Regions from separate parts of the Nioella aestuarii genome, predicted to be linked through region 2. Evidence: riboswitches for the same ligand, from Rfam matches in the RefSeq annotation. Region 2 holds a riboswitch; each other region holds the start of a gene.
What was found. A riboswitch is a leader RNA that binds a small molecule or an ion and turns the genes downstream of it on or off. The one in region 2 is predicted to bind cobalamin.
Positions count from the first base shown of each region.

Region 1: it holds a riboswitch for cobalamin, as region 2 does, so the genes downstream of both, ACROHD_RS19945 (CbtB domain-containing protein) here and ACROHD_RS03860 (DUF1636 family protein) in region 2, are expected to answer to the same signal.
Region 3: it holds a riboswitch for cobalamin, as region 2 does, so the genes downstream of both, ACROHD_RS09135 (hypothetical protein) here and ACROHD_RS03860 (DUF1636 family protein) in region 2, are expected to answer to the same signal.

Region 1 is NZ_JBPBBA010000060.1:2,566-6,836, forward strand. It holds gene cuyA (D-cysteate sulfo-lyase) at 1-627, opposite strand, end outside; gene cobF (precorrin-6A synthase (deacetylating)) at 830-1,591, opposite strand; gene ACROHD_RS19940 (CbtA family protein) at 1,651-2,364, opposite strand; gene ACROHD_RS19945 (CbtB domain-containing protein) at 2,386-2,556, opposite strand; cobalamin riboswitch at 2,593-2,819, opposite strand; gene ACROHD_RS19950 (DUF1636 family protein) at 2,900-3,223, opposite strand; gene cobA (uroporphyrinogen-III C-methyltransferase) at 3,216-3,941, opposite strand; gene ACROHD_RS19960 (cobyrinic acid a,c-diamide synthase CobB) at 3,943-4,271, opposite strand, start outside.
Region 2 is NZ_JBPBBA010000004.1:2,816-7,086, forward strand. It holds partial or broken gene cobN (cobaltochelatase subunit CobN) at 1-132, opposite strand, end outside; gene cobW (cobalamin biosynthesis protein CobW) at 142-1,176, opposite strand; gene ACROHD_RS03860 (DUF1636 family protein) at 1,180-1,566, opposite strand; cobalamin riboswitch at 1,652-1,879, opposite strand; gene cobO (cob(I)yrinic acid a,c-diamide adenosyltransferase) at 1,917-2,537, shown strand; gene ACROHD_RS03870 (cobyric acid synthase) at 2,682-4,130, opposite strand; gene ACROHD_RS03875 (Lin0512 family protein) at 4,140-4,271, opposite strand, start outside.
Region 3 is NZ_JBPBBA010000012.1:12,588-16,858, forward strand. It holds gene ACROHD_RS09125 (metal ABC transporter permease) at 1-536, shown strand, start outside; gene ACROHD_RS09130 (metal ABC transporter permease) at 533-1,450, shown strand; gene ACROHD_RS09135 (hypothetical protein) at 1,454-1,837, opposite strand; cobalamin riboswitch at 1,907-2,115, opposite strand; gene ACROHD_RS09140 (bifunctional folylpolyglutamate synthase/dihydrofolate synthase) at 2,395-3,675, opposite strand; gene accD (acetyl-CoA carboxylase, carboxyltransferase subunit beta) at 3,668-4,271, opposite strand, start outside.

The sequences.
Region 1 (4,271 bases), on a different contig from region 2:
TGCGTTGATCGCCTTCATGCCCGTGACCAGCCCCGCCTGAGTTCCCGAGGATCCCGTCGCGTGCACCACCCGGTCGATGACCAGCCCGCGGTCATTGGCCTGGCCCACCAATTCGAAGGCGCAGTTCACATAGCCAAGCGCGCCGGTCGGGTTCGACCCGCCGCCGGGAATGACATAGACGGTTTTGCCCTTTGCGCGTTCGGCCTCGGCGGCTTTTTCCATTTCGGCGGGCATGTCGGTGCCGCTGGGAAATTTCTCTGTCGTTGCGCCGTGCAGATGGTCGAGCAGCACATTGCCATTGGCGTTGTAGTTCTCGTTATTGTAGCCGGTGCGGTCTTCCAGAAGGATGTGACAACCCATGCCGAGCTTGGCGGCGAAGGCTGCGGTCTGGCGGCCATGATTGGTCTGTGTAGCGCCCTGGGTCATCACCATATCGGCGCCCATCTCGACGGCCTCGGCCATCAGAAACTCCAGCTTGCGGGTTTTGTTGCCGCCGGTGCTCATCCCCGTGCAGTCGTCGCGCTTGATCCAAATCTCACAGCCCAGTTCCTTGGACAGGCGCGGCATGGGCTCCAGCGGCGTGGGCAGGTGCGCGAGGTGTAGGCGGGGGAAACGGGCGAGATGCATGGGCGGCTCCGATACAGGGGTTCGAAGCGGAGCCTAACGCTGTCTCCGACGTGGCGTCCAGAGCGATCTGAGGCGCGTAAGGGGTTTGTTTCGCTTAGGTTTCGCGTAACTTAAGGTTGGTTTCCAGAGCTCTTAACTTGCGCGGGGCAAGGCCTTTGCAAAGGCCTTTCAACGGCCTTGCAAGGCCGTTCTCGCGCTCCGCTCAAACGATGGGTCTTCGGCGCAGAAGGTATATGTCCATGATCCAGCCATGGGTGGTTCGGGCTTCAGAACGTGCGGTGACAATCGCATCTGAAATGTCAGCAACGGGGCCGGACAGGGATATCTCATTCTCCATCCCGGCATAGCCCGTCCACCAGATATGCAGCCCTTCAGAGGCTAGGCCGCGAAAGCTCAATTCACCATCCAGCATCACCACGGCGGTATCCGTTCCTTCCGGAAAGCCGTTGTCGCGGATCTGACGGCCAGTGGTGACCACAACAGGCCCATTGATCTCGTTGAGCGGAATGGCGTGGGCTGCGGTCAGCGCCTGGATCGAGGTGATGCCGGGGATCATGCGTGTTTCAAGCGGCAGCAATCGGGCTACTCTTTCCGCGATCCGAAGCGTGGAATCATATAGTGACGGATCGCCCCAGACGAGGAAGGCCACGCGGGTCCCCTGACCCAGATGCGCGCGAATGTTTTCCGCCCAGATTTCCGCTATCGCGTCGTGCCAGGCGTCCACGCGCGCGCGGTAATCGGCAATCGATGGATCGCGCTTGGGCAGGGCGAATTCCACCACGTTCGTTGCCGGGTTGGTCAGCAAATCGGCGCAGATCTGGCGACGCAGGCCCGCGAGGTCATCCTTGTCAGCCCCTTTCGTGGGGATCAGGATCAGGTCGGCCGCGTTGATTGCGTCAATCGCCTGAAGCGTCAGATGACGCGGGTTGCCGGTGCCGATGCCGATAAGGTCAAGCGCGATCATGGGGGCCTCATGAAAATGCCCCCCGGGGGTAGCGGAGGGCATAGGGGTTGTCCAGCGGATCAGGCCGCGTCCGGTTCCGGGGCCGCAAAGCGGGCGGTTAACCATCCGAGCAGAGCCCAGACAGCCAGCGCGACACCCAGAACCCGGGCCGAGAACTCGGCGGCCAGTTCGGGTGGAGCATAGCCGAAATACTCGTCCAGAACCGGGGCACCTATGGCATGGGGCAGGGCAACCAGCGTGGCCCCTGCAATCACGGTCAGCACACCACGGCTATAGGCGATCAGGGCCAGCCCGCCAGCGGTCGCCACGACCGTGCCCAACCACCAGTACTGGCGCAGGGTGATATCCGCGCCGATGGCACCGGGCAGTTCCGGGGCCAGGCCCATTGCCGGGGCCAGCTGGAACGTCGCAAAGCCTGCGATGCCCCACAGGACACCCTCTTGCGGCGTGATCGTGCGGCCAAAGAGGCCCGCCACATGATACCCCGCCACAAGCACAAGCCCGTAGCCCGCATAGATGAGCCCGGTGAACAGAACGGTCAGCAGGTTGCGGGTAAGGGCAGAGCCTTCAGCCGCTTCGCCATGACCGCTGTGATCATCGTGCCCCGCTTCTGTGCCATGAGCCATCGGTTCCCCGAAATGGACAAGTTCGCCGGATTCATAAAGTTCAGCGTGCAGGATGATCTCCTGCACGAACGCGAAATGCAGCACGGCTGCAAACAGCCCTGCTGCAAAGCCGGCGATCAGCCCGCCGGCCAGCATACGCATCATCATGGGATGTAACGTGCCGCTGCCTTAGTGGCAGGGGAAGCCCGTTGCATGGCGCATGTCATGGGCGGCGTCGTGCAGCACAGCGGATTGCGCGTGACCTGCAAGGAACAGGACGCCCGCGCCCAGAAGCGCGACGAACAGGATGCTGAGGACCTTGGACTGCGTGGCGGAGCCGGTGGCAATCAGTTGCGACATTTTCTTTTCTCCTTGCCGTCACACCCGACGGCATTTCTGGTTTCACTTCGCGTGGCCGGTCTCCTGACTCACGGGTCACAGCCGAGCCTTTCCCCTTCCCACCGGCGCCACAGTGCCCCGGCAGTGGGTTAACGAAAGGCCGCTCGCCGCTCACAGTCGCGGGGGCGGTCGGGGCTTTGGGCGCCGCAACTTGGTCCGCCCTTTCCCCGTTCCCGTTTCAGCCCCGATGCTTTGCACCATTGGGACACCACATCATCACTATGCCGTTTGGGGACTTGCCGGGTCAATGCGCAAAACACGCCTGCTTGCGCATGAAAACGACCTCGGCGGGAAAAACTACGCCTTAGCCAGGAATGCGGGCAATGGCCTTGAGCCGCAGATCCCCGATCACGCGGGCATCCGCGAAATTGCCGTCAACCGAGTCGGCGTAAAGCGGCAGGAATGCCAGGATCAGAGGCAGGTCCGCCTCGGTCAGATCTCCAAAGAGATAGGCGGTTTTTCCCGGTGCGCGTACAGACAGGGTTGAGGGGCGCGGGCAGCCTGACATGCAGTCCACGGTATTGACCTTCGCAGTGGGCTCAGCAGGCAGAGCCGCGTGCAGCCGGTCTGCAAAACCCGATGCGCCAAGCACACAGGTGGTGCAGACGGTCAGCGTGATCTCAGACATCGCCATCAGCCAGCGGACCGTAAAGGATGAGGCCCGGCAGCTTGCTGTCGGATGTCATCAGCGTGGCCGCCAGCTCTGTCACCGTCGACCGGGTCAGTCGCTGATCCTCGGTTGAGACGCTTTCGGCAAACAGCGCGGGCGTGTCGGCGGGCAGGCCCTTGGCGACTAGCTGTTCCACCAGCGCCGCAAAGGTGCGCTTGCCCATATAAACCACGGTGGTCGCCCCGGGATCCGCAAGGGCCGCAAGGTCCAGCCCTTCGGGCAGCGCCCCGGTCACGTCATGGCCGGTCACGAACTGCACCCGGCGCGCCGTCAGTCGGCGCGTCAGCGGAATGCCCGCGGCGGCAGCTGCGGCAGAAGCAGAGGTGACGCCGGGAATGATTTCGTAGGGGATGCCTTCGGCACGCAGCGCGGTGATTTCTTCCTCAAGCCGTCCGAATATGCCGGAATCGCCGGATTTCAGCCGCACGATCCGTTGCCCGGTCTTGGCATAGTCGACCAGAAGGCGACTTACGTGATCCTGTTTGGGCGAGGGGCGACCAGCACGTTTCCCCACCCCGACCAGGTCTGCATCCTGCCGCGCATGGGTCAGGATGGGGCCTGAGCTGAGATCGTCGAACAGCACGGCATCGGCGCGGTTCAACCGGTCCACGGCCTTTAGTGTCAGCAACTCGGGGTCGCCCGGGCCAGAGGAAACGAAACTGACGAAGCCGGTCATGTTACCGCGTGGCCTCCGCGATCAGGTGGAAGAAGGTGCCGGTGGCGTGGCCCCGGCGAGACCCGGTCTCGGGCACTGCTGCGCCGCCCGCGTCGACCACCTCTGCCAGCGGTGCATCTGGCTGGTCAAGAATGGTAGAATAATGGAACTCATGGCCCCGCAGGCGCGCACCCGCCGCGTGGCCGGGCATGGCGGCTTGAAGTGTCGCCAACCGATAGCCCAGATGCATCTTGCGCTTCTCATACGAGGTCACGAGGCCTAGGAGGCCCGCCATTTCGTGATGCGTGCCCTCCTTGTCCACAAGTGCGCTGCCCATGGCCATGTAGCCAC
Region 2 (4,271 bases):
ATAGCCAGCCGCGAATGCCCCTAGGTCGGAATCGGAAAAGGACAGCACCACTAGGTCTGCGGGGCTCTGCCCGAGATCCATGGGGGTGTCAGTTTCCTCCAACCCGTGGCTTTCGCGGAAGACGACATGCATCGGCCCGGCCTACCCCTCCAGCACGGCGCGGATGGCGGCGGGGTCTACGTGGTCATGCTCACCGATCACCACCAGTTGCGACCGGCGGGGCATATCGCCCCACGGACGGTCGAACTGGGTGCGCAGGCGTTCGCCCACGGCCTGAACCAGCAGTCGCATCGGTTTGCCCTTCACGGCGATATACCCTTTCACACGCAGCGCGTTCTGTTCCCGCGCCAGCCGCACGACTGCGGCCTCCAGCGCTTTCACGTCTTCTACCTCGTCCAGCTCGATCACCACGCTGTCAAAATCGTCATGTTCATGGTCATCCGCGCCGTCATGGTGGCTGGGGCGGGCATCGAGATCGTCCTCGGCCGCCGCTTCCAGCCCCAGCACGACGCGCGGGTCGATGACGCCCTCGGTCATTGGCAGGATCGAAACAGGGCGCGGCATCTCGGCTTCGATCACCGCGCGGGCCTTGGCCAGCCCCTCGTCGCCCGCAAGGTCTGCCTTGGACAGCAGGATGATGTCGGCGCAGGAAATCTGATCCTCGAAAACCTCGCCAAGCGGCGTGTCGTGGTCGAGGCTGTCATCGGCTTCTCGCTGTGCCTGAACGGCATCCACATCCGGCGCGAAGCGGCCTGCGGCCACGGCCTCGGCATCGGCCAGTGCGATGACGCCATCAACGGTGATGCGCGACCGGATCGCGGGCCAGTCGAAGGCTTTCAGCAGCGGCTTGGGCAGGGCCAATCCGCTGGTTTCGATCAGGATATGGTCGGGCGTTTCGGGCAGCGCCATCAGCGTCTCAATCGTTGGGATGAAATCGTCGGCCACGGTGCAGCAGATGCAGCCATTGGCCAGTTCCACGATGTTTTCCGCCGGGCAGTTTTCATCCGCGCAGGTCTTGAGAATATCGCCATCCACTCCTGCGGTGCCGAATTCATTGACCAGAACGGCCAGTCGCTTGCCCTGATTATTTGTCATCAGATGACGGATCAGCGTGGTTTTGCCCGCACCGAGAAAGCCGGTGATGACGGTAACGGGGATTTTGGAAAGCGATTGCATGGATCAGTCCTTGCTGTCTGGAGCCGAGAGCGGGGGGATGCGGGCGATGGATTGTTTGCGGAAGACCTCGGGCCGTTCGCGCCAGGGCACAAGACCATCGGTGGTGGCGGCATAAGCGCGAATACCCGCGAGGATCTGGTCGAGGTGATCTTCGGGATCGAGACGGCCATAGATATAGGTCCAGCGATCTGGCCCGCCTGTGATCGCCAGAGAGCAGCCGTTGGAACAGGCGGACAGGCATTCATTCCCGCGCAGGCGCACACCTTCGGGCAGGTCGGCGGATTTTAGTGCCTCGTGCAGGCGGTGGCCGGGGCGCGGTTCCTCTGGAACACGTTCACCATCCACCGTCTTGCGGCAGGTCGTGCAGACCGTGACTGTTACCTCGCCCATGCGCGGCCTCATCTGTTTTGGGACGATAGGGGGAACCAGCCTGGACAATCAGCCCGCAATGGCCGGCGCGACGCACCCCGGCCGCCCGTTACTCTTGTCGCTGGCAGGTCTCCCGGCTTGCGGATATCGGGGCACGGGCGGCCCCGGCGGCGTCTGGTCCTTCCCGGCATGGTTGCCAGTGGTTCCAGGGCCTTCTCCGGTCACGGTCGCGGGGGCGGCTGCGCTTCGGCAATGAACCCAGCAAGGTCGCAAAGCCTGTCGCATTCCCTCTTCGCCTGTTCTAGGAACAGGAACCAGCAGTTCCGCACCTGCGGCATGAGCCGCCCCGATGTCAAGCGAAGGATGAAGAAATGGCCGATACGCCGCTTTCGGATGAAGACCGCCACGCCCAGAAGATGGCCAAGAAAAAAGCCGCACGCGATAAGATCATGGCCACGAAAGAGGGCGAGAAGGGTCTGATCATCGTCCACACCGGGCCTGGCAAGGGGAAATCCTCCTCAGGGTTCGGGATGATTCTGCGCTGCATCGCCCATGAAATGCCCTGCGCCGTGGTTCAGTTCATCAAGGGCGCTTGGGACACCGGCGAGCGGCGGATTCTGGAAGGCAATTTCTCGGACCTTTGCCAGTTTCACGCCATGGGCGAGGGATTCACCTGGGAAACCCAGGACAAAAGCCGCGATATCGCCATGGCCGCGAAGGGTTGGGAAAAGGCGAAAGAGCTGATCCGCGACCTAGACATCAAGATGGTGCTGCTCGATGAGATCAATATCGCGCTGCGCTATGACTATCTGGATATCGCCGAGGTCGTGCGCTTTCTCAGCGAAGAGAAACCACCGATGACGCATGTGGTGCTGACCGGTCGGAACGCCAAGGAAGAGCTGATCGAGATCGCTGATCTGGTGACTGAAATGACGCTGGTCAAGCATCCGTTCCGGTCCGGGATCAAAGGGCAAAAGGGCGTGGAATTCTAAGAACTGTTTGACTGCGCTTCGCGCGTCGACCGGCGCGCCCGTTCCGGGCGCGCATGTGGGGGCACTGCCCCCGCCGTCTTTCTGGCGGCGCCATAGCGACATTGCCTGCAGAGTGCAGCCAGAGAGACCGCACCCTATGCCGTGTCAATGCGCAAGCGCCAGCAGCCCGTCCAGATCCAGATGTTGCTCCATATGCGCCGCCAGTGCATCGAGCGTGTCCTCTACCACCCGTCCGTAAGACAATGGCCCGGCAGTCACCCCGAACCCGTCCAGAAAAGCGCGCCGGAACCCGTCTTCCACGAACATTCCGTGCAGGTAGCTGCCCTGAACGCGCGCATCTGCGGATCGCGCTCCCTCGGCGTTGCCGCTCACCCGTGCGAAGGGGCGCGCGCGGTCTGGTCCATCCGTCCGTCCGATATGGATCTCATAGCCCTTCATCCCTGCTCCGGTGGCTTCATGGGTGGCATCGACACGGGTCAGGCTCTTGTCTCCGGTCATGATGGTTTCGACGTCCAAAAGCCCGAGACCTTCTGTGGAGCCGGCCGCGCCCTCGATCCCGTCAGGATCGTGAACGACGCGACCCAGCATCTGGTATCCACCGCAGATCCCCAGAATGTGCCCACCCCGGCGCCAATGTGCCAACAGGTCCACGTCCCAACCTTGCGCACGCAAAAAGGCCATGTCGCCGCGTGTGGACTTGCTGCCGGGGATAATCACCAAATCGGTCTCGGCAGGGATAACCTCGCCCGCCCGAACCATGGTCAGCGACACGCCCGGTTCTTGTGCCAGAGGGTCGAGATCGTCGAAATTCGCGATCCGGCTGAGCGCGAGGCAAGCCACCTTCAGCCCCTCGCCAAAGCCGCCCTTGGGCAGGTCGAGGGCATCCTCGGCGGGCAATTTTGAGGCCTCTGAGAAGAAGGGTAGCACCCCATAGCCGCGCCAGCCCGTGCGCGCCTCTATCAGCGCATAGCCGTCGTCGAACAACCGCACATCGCCGCGGAACTTGTTGATCAGGAAACCCTTGATCAGCGCCTCGTCACCCGGATCGAGAACGGCCTGTGTTCCGACCATCTGGGCAATCACGCCGCCTCGGTCGATATCCCCGGCCAGTACCACCGGCACATTCGCAGCGGCGGCAAAGCCCATATTGGCGATATCACCCGCGCGCAGGTTTACCTCTGCCGGGCTGCCCGCGCCCTCCACGATCACCAGATCGTGCCGTGCCTTCAGGCGATTGAAGCTGTCCAGAACCGGCGTCATCAGCTGCGGTTTCAGGGCCGCGTAGTCCCGTGCCTTCACCGTGGTCAGCCGCTTGCCCTGCACGACAACCTGAGCGCCCACATCGGTTTCGGGCTTCAGCAGAACCGGGTTCATGTCCACGACCGGATCGAGCCCGCAGGCCATTGCCTGCAACGCCTGCGCCCGCCCGATCTCGCCCCCGTCAACGGTTACGGCGGCGTTGTTGGACATGTTCTGCGGCTTGAACGGCGCGACCGACAGCCCGCGCAGACGCGCCGCCCGGCACAGCCCCGCCACAAGCAGAGACTTGCCCACATTCGACCCCGCCCCCTGGATCATCAGCGCCTTGGTCATACTCGCCACCTAACGCCCGGAAACCAGAGCAGGGTCCAGGAACGCCTCTACCGCCGCGCTTGCAAGCACTGTGACATTGCCATTGTCCGGATTGGTCACGTTGAGCCCGCCATTAACCGCCCTGACCTCGACCCGTCCGCG
Region 3 (4,271 bases), on a different contig from region 2:
TGACCGCGAGGTTCTGGACAGATCGAACGGAACGGGTCTGGCTATTGTCCGGGATCATAGGTGGAGTTTCGGGCTTTGTCGGCGCTGCGATATCGGCCTCGGCCCCGGCCTTGCCTACCGGCCCGATCATCGTGCTGACCGGATTTGCCGTCTTCGCGTTGTCATTGTTCCTTGCCCCCAACCGGGGTGTGCTGGCCGCGATACTGCGCCATGTCGCGTTTCAGCGCCGCGTGCATGTGCGGCAGGGGCTGTTGGCATTGGCTCAGGGGCAACCAATTTATGAACGATATACGATCCGGCTGCTGCACCGTGCGGGCCTGTCGCGGGCTGATGGGGTGGCAACGGATGCGGGACGTGCGCGGGCCTCAAAGGCGCTTCTCGATGAAAAACGGTGGGAGATCCTGCGCGCCATGCCCGATCAAGAGGCGGCAGCCGCGCTCTATGATGGGATTCGCCCGATTGATACCGTCGTGACACAAGACCAACTGGCCGAAATAGACACGCATCTGGCCGCCCCGCAGGAGGTTCCGGCATGAGCGGATCAGAGTTCGTCCCCCTCAGCCTGACACCGATCCTGATCGGTACCTTTGCCGCAATTGCCTGTGCGCTGCCCGGCAACTTCCTTGTTCTCAGACGGCAGGCGCTGATTGGGGATGCGATATCCCATGTGGTGCTGCCGGGAATCGTGGTGGCCTTTCTGATCACCGGTACCGTTGCGACCTGGCCCATGATGATCGGAGCCGCTGCTGCGGCACTTCTGGCCGTGCTGCTGATCGAGTCCATACGGCGCCTCGGTGGGATCGAGCCCGGCGCGGCCATGGGCGTGGTCTTTACAACCATGTTTGCCGGGGGTGTGTTGTTGTTGGAGCGGTCCGATACGTCCAGCGTGCATCTGGATGTGGAACACGCGTTGATGGGAAATCTGGAAAGCCTGATCTGGCTGGATGCCTATGGCTGGGAATCGCTGCTTGATCCCGTGGCTCTGGCCGGGTTGCCGCCAGAGCTGATCCGCATTTCTCTGACGCTGATCGCTGTGGTCTTCTTTGTTTGGCTTTTCTGGCGGCCATTGAAGATTTCCACGTTCGATGAAGGCTTTGCGCGTGTCATGGGGATGCCCACGAACGTGATCGGGATGGCGCTTGTCGGGGTTTCGGCGCTGGCGGCGGTGGCAGCGTTTGATGCGGTTGGGTCGATCATCGTGATCGCTATGTTCATTTGCCCACCTGCCGCTGCCCGGCTGATGACCAATCGCTTGGGTGCGCAGGTGGGGTGGAGCGTGGTTTTCGCCACATTGTCAGCCGTGCTTGGCTATGTGTTGGCAGGTTATGGCCCGCTTTGGCTGGGTGCGCAGGATTCTGTCAGCGCGGCGGGAATGATCGCCACGGTATCGGGGGTGATCCTTGTCGTGGCCGCGCTGTTAGGGCCCGAGCGGGGTGGTGCGCTGGCCTGAGGCTCAGATCTGGGATGGGCGCTGTGCCGGGCGATCGACGCGATGCCCGACAATCATGGCCCTGGGAAACGGGCCGTTGCCTATGGGACCATCGGTGAAGAACGCCGTAGCAAACTGGTTGAGATCGTCTGGGTCCGTATCCTCGGGAACCCCGCAAAAGACACGAAACCCCCTTTTACAGAGACTATACACAACACCGCAGCCTTGCCCGCAATCGCCATGCAACCTGCCATGGCCGGACATCTCGAAGTCGTCTGACAAAGCCCGATCCCCGGCGCTCAGTGCTGCAGAAAACTGCCGCGCGAGCGTTAGTCCGACGGCGCAGGGCTGGCCAGTTTTCGGGCAGGTGGTGCAGCTATAGGTATAGCCGTTTTCGGTCATGATCATCGCGCCCTCCGCGCTGGGGATCAGACGGGTCGGGAGGGCCGAAAACCCCCACGAAGGACACCCCGCCTTCAGGTTTCTACGATGATGGCAGGTCTCCTGACTCGCGGGTCATTGCGGTCCCCGGCCTTCCCGGCTCGTCCTTGAACCAGTGGCGCGGATGGGGGCGCTTTCCGCTTACAGTTGCGGGGGCAGTTGCGGCATTGGGGAGACCCCGCACCGCATTCCCTTTTCATCCCTTTGGCTCTGGGCCGCAGGGAACCATCGGGGTCACATTGCGCAGGATGGCGCGCGCGGTCAATGGGGGGAAAGCATGGGGTGCCGCGCGTGCGCCATGCGTACTCCCCCTGAACACCCCCTGCTCAGACAAAAGCTGGTTTCGCCGACTGCGTCGTCGACCCGTGAGCGGCCCTTCTCAACCCCCGGCTTGCGCCGGAGGCCTCAAAGAGCCGCGTTGCCACGGGATATCGGTGAAGGCGGTTTGCTGTAACAGCTGTCTGATCCACTTGAGGGGGCGGGATGCTTCCGGCGGGAGTATTGGAGCCAAGAAGAAGGGGTAGTCAGCCGTTCGTCTGAAGGATCACGCCCGCGAGGTAGAGGGAGCCGCAGATGAGCACGCGGGTGCCGGGAGACTCTGCAAGGATCGCCGAGAGGGCGGATTGCACGTCTTCGGCGGTTGCCGCGCGCAGCCCGGCGGCGCGGGCCTTGGCGACGGTGTCTTCGGCAGAGAGCGTCGCGGCCTGACCGGGGATGGATACCGCATGAAGGCCGCCCGCCACCCCGGCCAGCGGGCGCATGAAGCCGCCGACATCCTTGGTGTTCAGCATTCCGCAAATGAGATGCGTGGGTTTCGCCGGCAGGCGTGAAAGCGATTCGACGATGGCCAGCGCGGCGGCGGGGTTGTGGCCGCCATCGAGCCAGAGCTCGGACCCGGCGGCATTTGCCATATCCACAAGTGGGCCGGTCTTCAGGCGCTGCATCCGGGCGGGCCATTCGGCCCGGGTCACGGCGGCTTCGCAAATGGCTTCATCGAAGCCAAGGTGGCGAAGGGTTGCGAGGACCGCGCCAGCGTTCATCACCTGATGGGCCCCGACAAGATTGGGCAGAGGCAAATCGAGAAGCCCGGTTTCGTCCTGGAACACCAGCCGCCCACGTTCTTCCCACACATGCCAGTGCTGGCCATGGACCAACAGCGGTGCGCCATGGCGAGCGGCGCGGGCTTCGATCACTTCCAGCGCCTCATCCGGCTGCGGGCCGACGACGCAGGGTACGCCGCGTTTTATGATCCCGGCCTTTTCACCTGCGATCTCGGCAATCGTCTCACCAAGGTATTGCTGATGGTCAAGATCGACCGGCGTAATGATCGTCAGTCGGGGTTGGTCCACCACGTTCGTGGCATCGAGCCGCCCGCCAAGACCGGTTTCCAGCAAGGTCCAGTCAGCGTGCACCCGGGTGAAGGCCAGCAGCGCGGCGGCGGTCGTGATTTCGAAATAGGTGATAGAATCGGGGCCGTTGGCGGCGAGGCATTCGTCGAGAATGTCGCTGAGAAGGTCTTCGTCGATCAGATCCCCCGCCAGCCGGATACGCTCGTGAAACCGCGCAAGATGCGGCGAGGTATAGACATGGGCGGCTTGACCGGCGGCCTCGATCCCTGCGCGCAGCATGGCGAGGGTGGACCCTTTGCCATTGGTGCCTGCGACATGGATGACAGGGGGCAACTTCGCCTCGGGATGGCCGAGCGCGGCCAGAAGCCGGTGCATTCGGTCCAGCGTCAGGTCGATGATTTTCGGGTGCAGCGACATCATCCGGTCAAGGAGGATGTCGGAACGGGCCTCAGCCATTCTTGTCGGCAGCCTCTTGAGTCGGTGCTGCGGGCACCTGTGCGTCGCTTTCGGCCTGCGCTTCGGGTTCCGGTGCGGGAAGGTCGCCCTTCACGGCCGGGGGCTGGCCGGTCAACATGCGCAGGATGGTCACAAGCTCATCCTTCATGTTCTTGCGATGAGTCACGCGGTCCAGCATACCGTGATCCAGCAGGTATTCGGACCGCTGGAAGCCTTCGGGCAGCGTTTCGCGGATGGTCTGTTCAATGACGCGGGGACCGGCGAAGCAGATAAGCGCATTGGGCTCAGCGATCTGAACATCACCGAGCATGGCATAGGAGGCCGTGACCCCACCGGTGGTCGGATGGGTCAGCACGACGATGTAAGGCAGGCCGGCCTCTTTAAGCATCTGCACGGCGACGGTGGTACGCGGCATCTGGATAAGGCTTAGGATGCCTTCCTGCATGCGGGCGCCACCTGCGGCGGAAAAGAGGACCAGCGGCAGTTGCCGTTCCACAGCGCGTTCGGCGGCGGCGATGATCGCGTTGCCCACATACATGCCCATTGACCCGCCCATGAAGGTGAAGTCCTGCCCGGCGGCGACGATGCGGGTGCGG